Regions from separate parts of the Variovorax rhizosphaerae genome, predicted to be linked through region 1. Evidence: predicted binding sites of a transcription regulator. Region 1 holds the regulator's gene; each other region holds the start of a gene.

Region 1 (3,277 bases):
TTGCGCGTCGAACATCTGCGTGATTCCCCGGCACTGTCACTGTCGGGCGGCGAGCGCAGGCGCGTGGAAATCGCGCGGGCGCTGGCGACGCAGCCGCGCTTCATCCTGCTGGACGAGCCCTTCGCGGGGATCGACCCGATCGCGGTGATCGAGATCCAGCGGATCATCAGCTTCCTGAAGGGGCGCGGCATCGGCGTGCTCATCACGGACCACAACGTGCGGGAGACGCTGGGCATCTGCGATCACGCTTTCATCATCAGCGACGGGCAAGTGCTGGCACAAGGCACGCCTTCGGAGATCGTCGACAACGCGGAGGTACGCAGGGTGTACCTCGGCGAGCATTTCAGAATGTAGGGGCCTCGGCATGAAGCAAGGCCTGTCGCTGCGCGTATCGCAGCACCTGGCACTGACGCCCCAATTGCAGCAGTCGATCCGGCTGCTGCAACTGTCGACGCTGGAACTGAGCCAGGAAGTCGAGCAGATGCTCGACGACAACCCGTTCCTCGAGCGCACCGCGGAGGAGGCCGTGCGGGAAGAGTTCGGTCTCGAGACCGCCGACGCGCCACCGCCGCGTGACGACGATTTCGCCACCCCGCCTGCCGCCAATGGGGCGGACGGCCCGGCGACCGCAGCGGCCACGGTATCGAACGACGCGGATTCAGCCACTGCTGATGCGGCCGCCGACGGCGTCTCCGACGGCGAGCCCGACTGGGGTGGCGACGGCACCGTCGACATGGTGCCCGACGACAGCGAATGGGGCGGCGACGCCCCCGCGCGTGCCAACAACCTCGGCGGTGACGAGCGCGCCGACGCCACCGAGCTGGCGCGCAGCCAGGAGTCGCTGCAGGCCTTCCTGCACCGACAGGCGCTGGGCCTGCGCCTGGACGAAACCGACCGCGCCGCGCTGAGCTTCCTGATCGAGTCGCTCAACGACGACGGCTACCTGGAGGACTCGCTGCCCGCGCTGGCCTCCGGCCTGGCCGGCAACGACAACGACGAATTCGACGAACTGGTGCATCGCTTCCAGATGGCGTTGGGCCTGCTGCAAAGCCTGGAGCCGGTCGGCGTGGGTGCGCGCGACCTGGGCGAATGCCTGGCGATCCAGCTGCGTGCCCTGGCCGATGAAGATGAATGCGAGGACGAGGCGCAAGTGCGCAAGGTCGCCATCGCCATCTGCAAGCTGCCGATGGAGCTGCTGGCCCGCCGCGACTTCAAGCGCCTGGCCACGCTGACCAAGAGCAACGAAGACCTGGTGCGCGGCGCGATGCAGCTCATCGCGCGGCTGGAGCCCAAGCCGGGCCGGCGTTTTGTCGACGTCGAGCGCAACGTGGTCGTGCCGGACGTGATCGTCACCCGCACCGGCCGTGGCGCCTCGCTCAAGTTCCGCGTGATGCTCAACCCGGACGTGATGCCGCGCCTGCGCGTGCACGACATCTATGCCGGCGCGCTGAAGGCGCACAAGGGCGAGGGCAGCCAGGCGCTGTCGCAGCGGCTGCAGGAGGCGCGCTGGTTCATCAAGAACATCCAGCAGCGCTTCGACACCATCCTGCGCGTGAGCAATGCCATCGTCGAGCGGCAGAAGAACTTCTTCGTGCACGGCGAACTGGCGATGCGTCCGCTGGTGCTGCGCGAGATCGCCGACGAACTCGGCCTGCATGAATCGACCATCAGCCGCGTGACGACCGCCAAGTACATGGCGACGCCCTACGGCACGGTGGAGCTCAAGTACTTCTTTGGCTCGGCCTTGGGCACGGAGACGGGCGGCAACGCATCGAGCACGGCGGTGCGGGCGCTGATCAAGCAGTTCGTGACCAGCGAGAACATCAAGAAGCCGCTGTCGGACAGCCAGATCTCGGACATGCTGAAGGAGCAGGGGATCGAGTGCGCGCGCCGAACGGTGGCGAAGTACCGCGAGGCGCTGCGGATTGCGCCTGCGAATTTGCGCAAGGCGCTGTAGGACTCGCTGGCGCTGGCGCCGGTACGGGTGCTGGCGTTGGCGTTGGCGTTGGCGCCCGACCGGCTTGGCGGATGCGGTTGCCTGCCTGAAGTCAGTCGAGGCGGTCGACCTAACGCAAATGGACGGTCGGCGGCGCCCCTTGGGCCGTCAATCCTGTGGCCCCTCAGGAGCGGGTGTCAGGAGTTCGCATGCACATTGCCATTGCATGGGAGTCAAGGGTGAACTCCCGCCTGTGCAGCCGCCAACACCGCCCGAAGTTCCGCCGCCTGCACCGGTTTCCGCAACGCATGCCACCCCCGCTGCCTTGCCATCCGCTGCGTCACCGGCTCGATGTCCGCCGACACCAGCGCGATCGTCAGGTCCGGCCGCTGGTTCTGCAGCAGGTCCGCAAGTGCGACGCCGTCCAGGTCGCCTGGCAGCCGGATGTCGCACAGTGCCACGTCGATCGAATCCAAGTCCGCCAGCGCCAGCGCTTCCGATGCATTGGCATACACGCGCGGTTCCGCGAGCCAGTGGCGCAGCAGCGCGGCGATGCTGTCGGCGACCACGGTGTTGTCCTCCACCACCAGCACGGCCAGGCCGGGGCGCAGCGGCTGCACGTGGACGGCGTTCGATTCGGCGCCGGTGCTTTCCGGCAGCACCAGGTCGGCTGGCGCCGCCTCCAGTTCGAAGCCGAACACCGAGCCACGCCCCGGCGCCGAGCGTAGCGTGACCTGGAAGCCCAGACGATCGGCCAGTCGGCGCACGATGGCCAGGCCCAGCCCGTGCCCGCGCTGCAGGTTGCGCTCCACGTTGCCGATCTGCTCGAAGTCGCCGAACACGCGCTGCTGCATGTCCGGCGCAATGCCGATGCCGTTGTCGCGCACCTCCACGCGCCACGTCGCGCCGGTGTGGCCGCGCCGCACCGCCAGCAGCACGCGGCCTTGCGGCGCAAACTTGAGCGCGTTGTCGGTCAGGTTGCCGAGCACGCGGCGCAGCGCCACGGCATCGGTCCAGGCCAGCGCGCTGGCGGGGCAGCGCACCCGCACGCGCGTGGAGTGGCGGGCCAGTTCGCGCAGCATCGGCCCCAGCGCGACCGGGCCGGGCTTCAGCGGGTCAGCGGCGGCCTCGATGCGGCCGATCTCGAGGAGCTGGTTGGTCAAGCCTTCCAGCGCCTGCTGGGCTTGCGAGAGCGCGATCACGGTCTGCTGCACAAGGTGCGTGGGCGTGTGGGCGTCGAGTTGCTGGCGCAGCACTTCGGCCTGCAGGCCGATCGCCATCACGGGTTGGCGCAGGTCGTGATTGGCCGCCGAGAAGAAGCGCAGCCGTTCGGCTTGTGCC
Region 2 (3,277 bases), on a different contig from region 1:
CGTCACGCGCGCTGGGTGCGCGATTGCAATTGGGACATCTGCAAGGTGGTCAACGATTTCCACTACCCGTTTCCGGCGGGCCTGGAAACGCTGGAGTCGGCGCAAGACATGCTTCGCTTCGAGCCGATGTCGCTGGACGAGCCCAGCTTTGCCGAAGAGATCAAGGCGATCCGCATCTTGCGAGCCGAGTTCGGGCCTGACATGCCCATCCTGATGACAACCTTCGATCCGCTGCGTCAAGTGGTCAGGCGTGCCGGCATGAGCACGATGCCGTTGATTCTTGGAAACGCCCGTGAGGCGCATCGCATGCTGGAAGCCGTGACCGACACCATGTGCCGGTACATGGACGGATTGCGCAAGGCCGGCTGTGATGGCATTCACTTCGCGACGAACAGTGCGCTGCGCCCGCCAAACCCTTTCGGATTCGATGACCGCAGCTACGAGGAGTTCGTCAAGCCCTATGAGCTTCGAATGCTGGATGCCATGGAAGGCATGGTGCGCATCATTCATCCGCATGGTGCGGGCATCGATATGCAGAGGGTGATCGACTACCCCTGTGACGCCTTCTGCGTCAGCGACCGCCTGCCTGGCAACCCGGGTTTGGCGCAGTTGCGCGAACTCACCGACAAGTGCCTCATGGGCGGCATCGACGAGAGCCAGATGTGGCAGATGACGCCTGGCGAGGTGCGTGCCCAAGTTCACCAGGCGATTGCGCAGGTGGGTCGTCGCAAGCTCATCCTTTCCCCGGGTTGCACGATTCCAGCCTGGGTGCCGGCCCATCTTCTGCAGCGGTTTCGCGAGGAATGCCTGCGCGTGTAGGGGCGCACGCAAGGGCCCGCTAGAACCGCCCCGCGGCCCGCCGAACCACCACCGGCGTCTTGGCGGGCGGCTTCTCGCCCCTGGCCGTCGACCCCGCCCGCGGCGCTCGCTTGGCAGGCTTGCGCCGGCCCTTGAGAGACTCGATCAGGGAGATGGCTTCCTTGTCGAACTTCGCGTTGTCGTCGGGCATGGGTGCCTCCGGAGGGTGCGGGGGCGAATCATACGACTGCGGGAATTTCGCCGCACGGAGGCGATGTGTCCGAGTCCGCGACGCGGTCGCTCTCCATCGTCAGGAGGGGCCATCGTTCGAACCGCCTGCATCCAGGTGCCATGAAGGCGCGTATTGCAACTGTTGCAACGCTTGCGGGCACGTTGCTCCCACCGCCGATTCGCCCGACATCCAATCTCCCGAGGAGCAAACATGAGCGAGGCAGACAACATCCAGACGGTGCAGCAGATCTACGCCGACTTCGGCCAAGGCAACGTTCCAGGCATCCTCGGTCGCCTGAGCGAGGACGTCAGCTGGATCAACGCCGGGCACGAATCGGTGCCCTATGCGCGTCGGCGCAAGGGCGTGGAGGCCGTGGCGTCCTTCTTTGTCACGCTGGGCGCCAGCGTCGAGGTTCAATCCTTCGAACCCAAGGAGTTCTTCGCCAGCGGTGACCGCGTCGTCGTGCTGGGTGCATGGGCAGGACTGGCGAAGCCGACCGGCAAGCCCTACGCCAGCGAGTGGGCGATGGCCTGGACGCTCCATGACGGCAAGGTGACTTCGTTCCAGTCGTACGAAGACACCCACACCCTCGCGATGGCCTTCGGCAGCACGGCCTGAGTTCAGGGCACGGTGCACGCCATTGCCGCAGCGAGTTGCGCACCAGCGCGTGCGTGGTGCGCGCACCAAACTGCGGCTGCCGCACCAGGAAGAAGCCAATTGGGCACCGTTATTGCTTTCGGCATGGTCCATGCGCCGGCGGAAGGCTGGCAATGCACCACTCTCAAGCAGTATCGGTACCAAACTTTCATGGATGCACTACATCGGGGCGCGGACGCGCTGTTCATTCTTCTCGGCGCGATCATGGTCCTGGCGATGCACGCGGGCTTTGCCTTCCTGGAACTCGGCACGGTCCGCAAGAAGAACCAGGTCAATGCGCTGGTCAAGATCCTGGTCGACTTCTCCGTGTCGACCGTCGTGTACTTCCTGGTCGGCTACGGGGTCGCCTATGGCGCGCACTTCTTCGTCGGTGCCGAGGATCTGGCGAAGCAGAACGGCTATGAGCTGGTGAAGTTCTTCTTCCTGCTGACCTTCGCCGCCGCCATTCCCGCGATCATTTCGGGCGGCATCGCGGAACGTGCGAAGTTCTGGCCGCAACTCATCGCGACGGCGGTCATCGTCGGGCTGGTGTACCCCTTGTACGAAGGCATCGCCTGGAACAAGGCGTTCGGCATCCAGGGCTGGATCGAATCGACGACCGGGCACGCGTTCCATGACTTCGCGGGCTCCGTGGTCGTGCATGCGGTGGGCGGGTGGCTCGCGCTGCCGGCGGTGCTGCTGCTCGGCGCCCGCCGCAACCGCTATCGCGGCGACGGATCGCTCAGCGCGCATCCGCCATCGAACATCCCCTTCCTGGCACTCGGTGCATGGGTGCTGTGCGTCGGCTGGTTCGGCTTCAACGTGATGAGCGCGCAGAGCATCGACAAGATCTCCGGACTGGTGGCGGTCAACTCGCTGATGGCGATGGTGGGCGGCACGCTGGTGGCGCTGGCCATGGGCAGGAACGACCCGGGCTTCGTCTACAACGGGCCGCTGGCCGGGCTGGTCGCCGTGTGCGCGGGCTCCGACCTGATGCACCCCATCGGTGCCCTCGTGGTCGGCGGCGTGGCGGGTGCGATCTTCGTCTACATGTTCACGCTGACGCAGAACAAGTGGAAGGTCGACGACGTGCTGGGCGTCTGGCCTCTGCATGGCCTGTGCGGCACTTGGGGCGGCATCGCGGCCGGCATCTTCGGCCAGCAGGCGCTGGGCGGGATCGGCGGTGTCAGCCTGGTCGCGCAACTGATCGGCGTGGCGATCGGCGTCGCCTGGGCCTTCGGGGCCGGCGTGGTCGTCTACGGCGCGCTGAAGCGCACGATGGGCCTGCGGATGTCGCAGGAAGAGGAATACGACGGCGCCGACCTGTCGATCCACCACATCAGCGCCACGCCGGAGCGCGAAGTCAACTGGTGACGGCGCGACGTCGTTGTCGCGCTTGTTCGGCGGCTGCCGCCTCATGGCCGAGCGCCATTTCGCCTCGTGGGCCGGGGCAAGCCAGGTCGGCCGTCACGCAGCGAAGTCGCCTCAGTCCCGGCGGCTGCCGATGCTGACCTGATCAACAAACCCGCGCCAGCGCACCGCCCGCTCGGCGCTACGACGCCAAATGCCGCGGGCTGGGCCTCCCAAGCCCGCTTAGAGACCCGGCGCCGC
Region 3 (3,277 bases), on a different contig from region 1:
GTTCAAGGCCGCGGATCCCGGCAAGGATGTGGATGCTGCGTCTTGCTGGGTGCGGGCGTGATCTGTGGCTATCCCGGCGCTCCGTCGGCGTACTTCGCCAGCAGATCGATCAGCCTTTGCGCGGCCGGCGAGATGTAGCCGCTGTCGCGATAGGTCACGACCATGCGGCGGCGCATCGTCGTGGCGGGCAGCTTCACTTCGCGCAGCGCGGCGCCGGATTGTCCAGCTTGCAGGTGCAGCCGCGAGATGAAGCTCAGGAGGCCGGTCTCGCCGATCAAGGAGGGCAGCATCAGCAGCATGGTGCTTTCCACCTGCACCACGGGACGTGCGATGCGGTTGCGGTCGAAGGTCTGGTCGAGCCAGTCGCGGGTCGGCGCACCGGGCGGCTGCAGCACCCATCGATAGGCAGCGAGGTCCTTCAGTCCAGGCTTGGGCTTGTCGAAGATGGGATGCTTGTCGTTCGCGGCGACCACGATCACGTCCTCGGCCAGGTACTGCGAGGCAAAGCCCGATTCGGTCGCGCCCTCGGTGCCGACCATCAGGTCGATGTCGCCCGCGCGCAGCAGCGGCTTCAGCACGTCGACCAGCGCGACGGTGGTGCGCAGGGTGACGCCGGGCGCCTCGCGCATCAGGTCGCGCGCGGCGGGTGGCAGCAGGAATTGTGCGGCGGTCGGCACGATGCCGACCTTGATGTTGCCGGTGAGCCCGCGGCCGATGTCGCCGATCTCGCGCCGCGCGCTCTCCACGTCGAAGCGCGTGCGCTGCGCCCACTTGAGCAGCGCCTTGCCGGCGGCGGTGAGCCGGATGCCGCGGCCGGTCTTCTCGAACAGCGCGGCGCCGCAGGCTTCCTCCAGCCTGCGCACGCAGCTCGTCAAGGCGGGTTGCGTGCGATGAAGGCGCTCCGCTGCGCGCCCCATGTGCTCAAGCTCGGCGATGACTTCGAAGTACTGGAGGTCGCGGAGGTCCAAGAATGCTGCTCCAGGTTTTGGCATGCGGTGATGGGGGACTTCACTTTAAGGCAATGCGCGCAAGGGCCGGACGACGCGTTGCGCAGGAACGGCATCGAGGCGATCGACATGTGAGGCGCCGCCCTTTGACGTGAAAAGACGGCCCCACTGAATTTGTCGGTGCTCGAATTGCCGACCAGCCATGCGATCAACAACGACGCGGCGGCGCCCCTACCATCCGTTGCACGCCGGGAGCTTCAGCGGCGGCGGTCCCACTTCGGTGCGCCTGCCATGCCTGATCGCACCAGATGCGCGCACGCAGGCCGATTCAAGTGGCAGTGGGCGGTCATTTCAGGCATCCAGAGCCGGCACGGATGTTGCTCACTCCCCTGTACTGACCTGCCGGCACCGTTGCCGCAGGGTTCCAGTGCCTCCGCTAATGACGGCGGGATCCGAGCGGACTGACAGCAATGACGCTGGCAGTCCGTCTGTTCCAACCCGATTCGCGTCCGTTCCACGCGGGGGCCCACGGCAGCTGTCGTCCCAGACAGCAGCAGCCAGTGGTCTGCACCCGCACGGCATCGGCTGCGTGTGCAGGATCCGAAATGAAAATCGCAGTGATTGGCCACGGCATGGTGGGCCACAAGTTCCTCGAGCAACTCCACGAGCTCGACGTCGCGCAGGCCGAGGTCACGGTGCTCTGTGAAGAGCCGCGCCCGGCCTATGACCGGGTGCACCTCTCCGAGTTCTTCTCGGGCAAGACGGCGGAAGACCTCTCGCTGGTCGAGCCCGGCTTCTTCGAGCGCAGCGGCTTCACGCTGCGCCTGGCTGCCAAGGCCGTGGCCATCGAGCGCCGCAACAACACCATCACCACCGCCGACGGCGAAGTGGTGCACTACGACAAGCTGGTGCTGGCCACGGGCTCCTCGCCCTTCGTGCCGCCGGTGCCGGGGCGCGACAGGGCCAACTGCTTCGTCTATCGCACCATCGAGGACCTGGAGGCCATGAAGGCCTGCGGCGCGCGCTCCAAGACCGGCGTGGTCGTGGGCGGCGGTCTGCTGGGCCTGGAATGCGCCAAGGCCTTGCGCGACATGGGCCTGGAGACGCACGTGGTCGAGTTCGCGCCGCGCCTGATGGCCGTGCAGGTCGATGAAGGTGGCGGGCGCGCACTGCGCAACAGCATCGAGGCGCTGGGCCTGCATGTTCACACCGGCCGCAACACGGTGGAGATCGTCGACGGTGCGACCGCTCGGCACCGCATGGTGTTCGCCGATGGCACGCACCTGGAGACCGACATGATCGTGTTCTCCGCCGGCATCCGCCCGCGCGACGAGCTGGCGCGCCAGAGCCTGCTGGCTGTGGGCGCGCGCGGCGGCATCGCGGTGGATTCGCATTGCCGCACCAGCGACCGCAACGTCTACGCGATCGGCGAATGCGCGGCGTGGAACGACCAGACCTTCGGGCTTGTCGCACCGGGCTACGACATGGCCCGCGTGGCCGCAAAGCACATCGCCGGGCAGGACGATGCGGCATTCACAGGCGCCGACATGAGCACCAAGCTCAAGCTGATGGGCGTCGACGTGGCCAGCATCGGCGACGCGCACGGCAAGACGCCCAAGTCGCGCGCTTACCAGTACGTCAATGAGCACAAGCAGATCTACAAGAAGATCGTCGTCAGCGAAGATGGCAAGCAACTGTTGGGTGCCGTGCTGGTTGGAGATGCCAGCGAATACGGCAACCTGTTGCAACTGGCGCTCAACGGCATCGCCTTGCCGGAAGACCCGGAGTTCCTGATCCTGCCTTCGAGCGACGGCAAGGCGCGGCCCGGCATAGGCGTGGAAGCGCTGCCCGACACGGCGCAGATCTGCTCTTGCAACAACGTGAGCAAGGGGCAGCTTTGCGCAGCGGTCGGCGAGGGCGCCTGCACCGTGGCCGACCTCAAGGCTTGCACCAAGGCCGGCGCATCGTGCGGCGGCTGCGTGCCGCTGGTCACGCAGGTCATGAAGATGGAGATGAGCAAGCGCGGAATGGCGGTCAACAACCATTTGTGCGAGCACTTCCCCTATTCGCGCCAGGAGTTGTTCCACCTGGTCCGCGTGGGCGAGATCAAAACCTTCGGCGACCTGCTCGCCAGGCACGGCAAGGGCCTTGGCTGCGACATCTGCAAGCCGACTGCCGCCAGCATCTTCGCCTCGTGCTGGAACGACTTCGTGCTCAAGAAGGACCTGGCCAGCCTGCAGGACAGCAACGACTACTTCCTGGGCAACATCCAGAAGGACGGCTCGTACTCGGTGGTGCCGCGCATGCCGGGCGGCGAGGTCTCGGCCGAT

Evidence for each region. Region 1 encodes sigma-54, which starts transcription at its own class of promoters, with help from an activator protein. Its sites were predicted from a motif close to TGGCANGNAANCTGCTTT; they were not measured.
Region 2: WKW82_RS09955 (ammonium transporter) is a predicted target of sigma-54. The motif match lies at 1,750-1,767, and genes of this name have one in related genera.
Region 3: nirB (nitrite reductase large subunit NirB) is a predicted target of sigma-54. The motif match lies at 1,314-1,331, and genes of this name have one in related genera.

Annotation. Positions count from the first base shown of each region.
Region 1 is NZ_JBBKZT010000010.1:212,947-216,223, reverse strand. Features, by position in the region: gene lptB (LPS export ABC transporter ATP-binding protein) at 1-354, shown strand, start outside; gene rpoN (RNA polymerase factor sigma-54) at 365-1,957, shown strand; gene WKW82_RS22280 (ATP-binding response regulator) at 2,170-3,277, opposite strand, start outside.
Region 2 is NZ_JBBKZT010000004.1:162,643-165,919, reverse strand. Features, by position in the region: gene WKW82_RS09970 (uroporphyrinogen decarboxylase family protein) at 1-819, shown strand, start outside; gene WKW82_RS09965 (hypothetical protein) at 839-1,009, opposite strand; gene WKW82_RS09960 (nuclear transport factor 2 family protein) at 1,241-1,648, shown strand; gene WKW82_RS09955 (ammonium transporter) at 1,838-3,040, shown strand.
Region 3 is NZ_JBBKZT010000021.1:61,366-64,642, reverse strand. Features, by position in the region: gene WKW82_RS32080 (LysR family transcriptional regulator) at 69-968, opposite strand; gene nirB (nitrite reductase large subunit NirB) at 1,553-3,277, shown strand, end outside.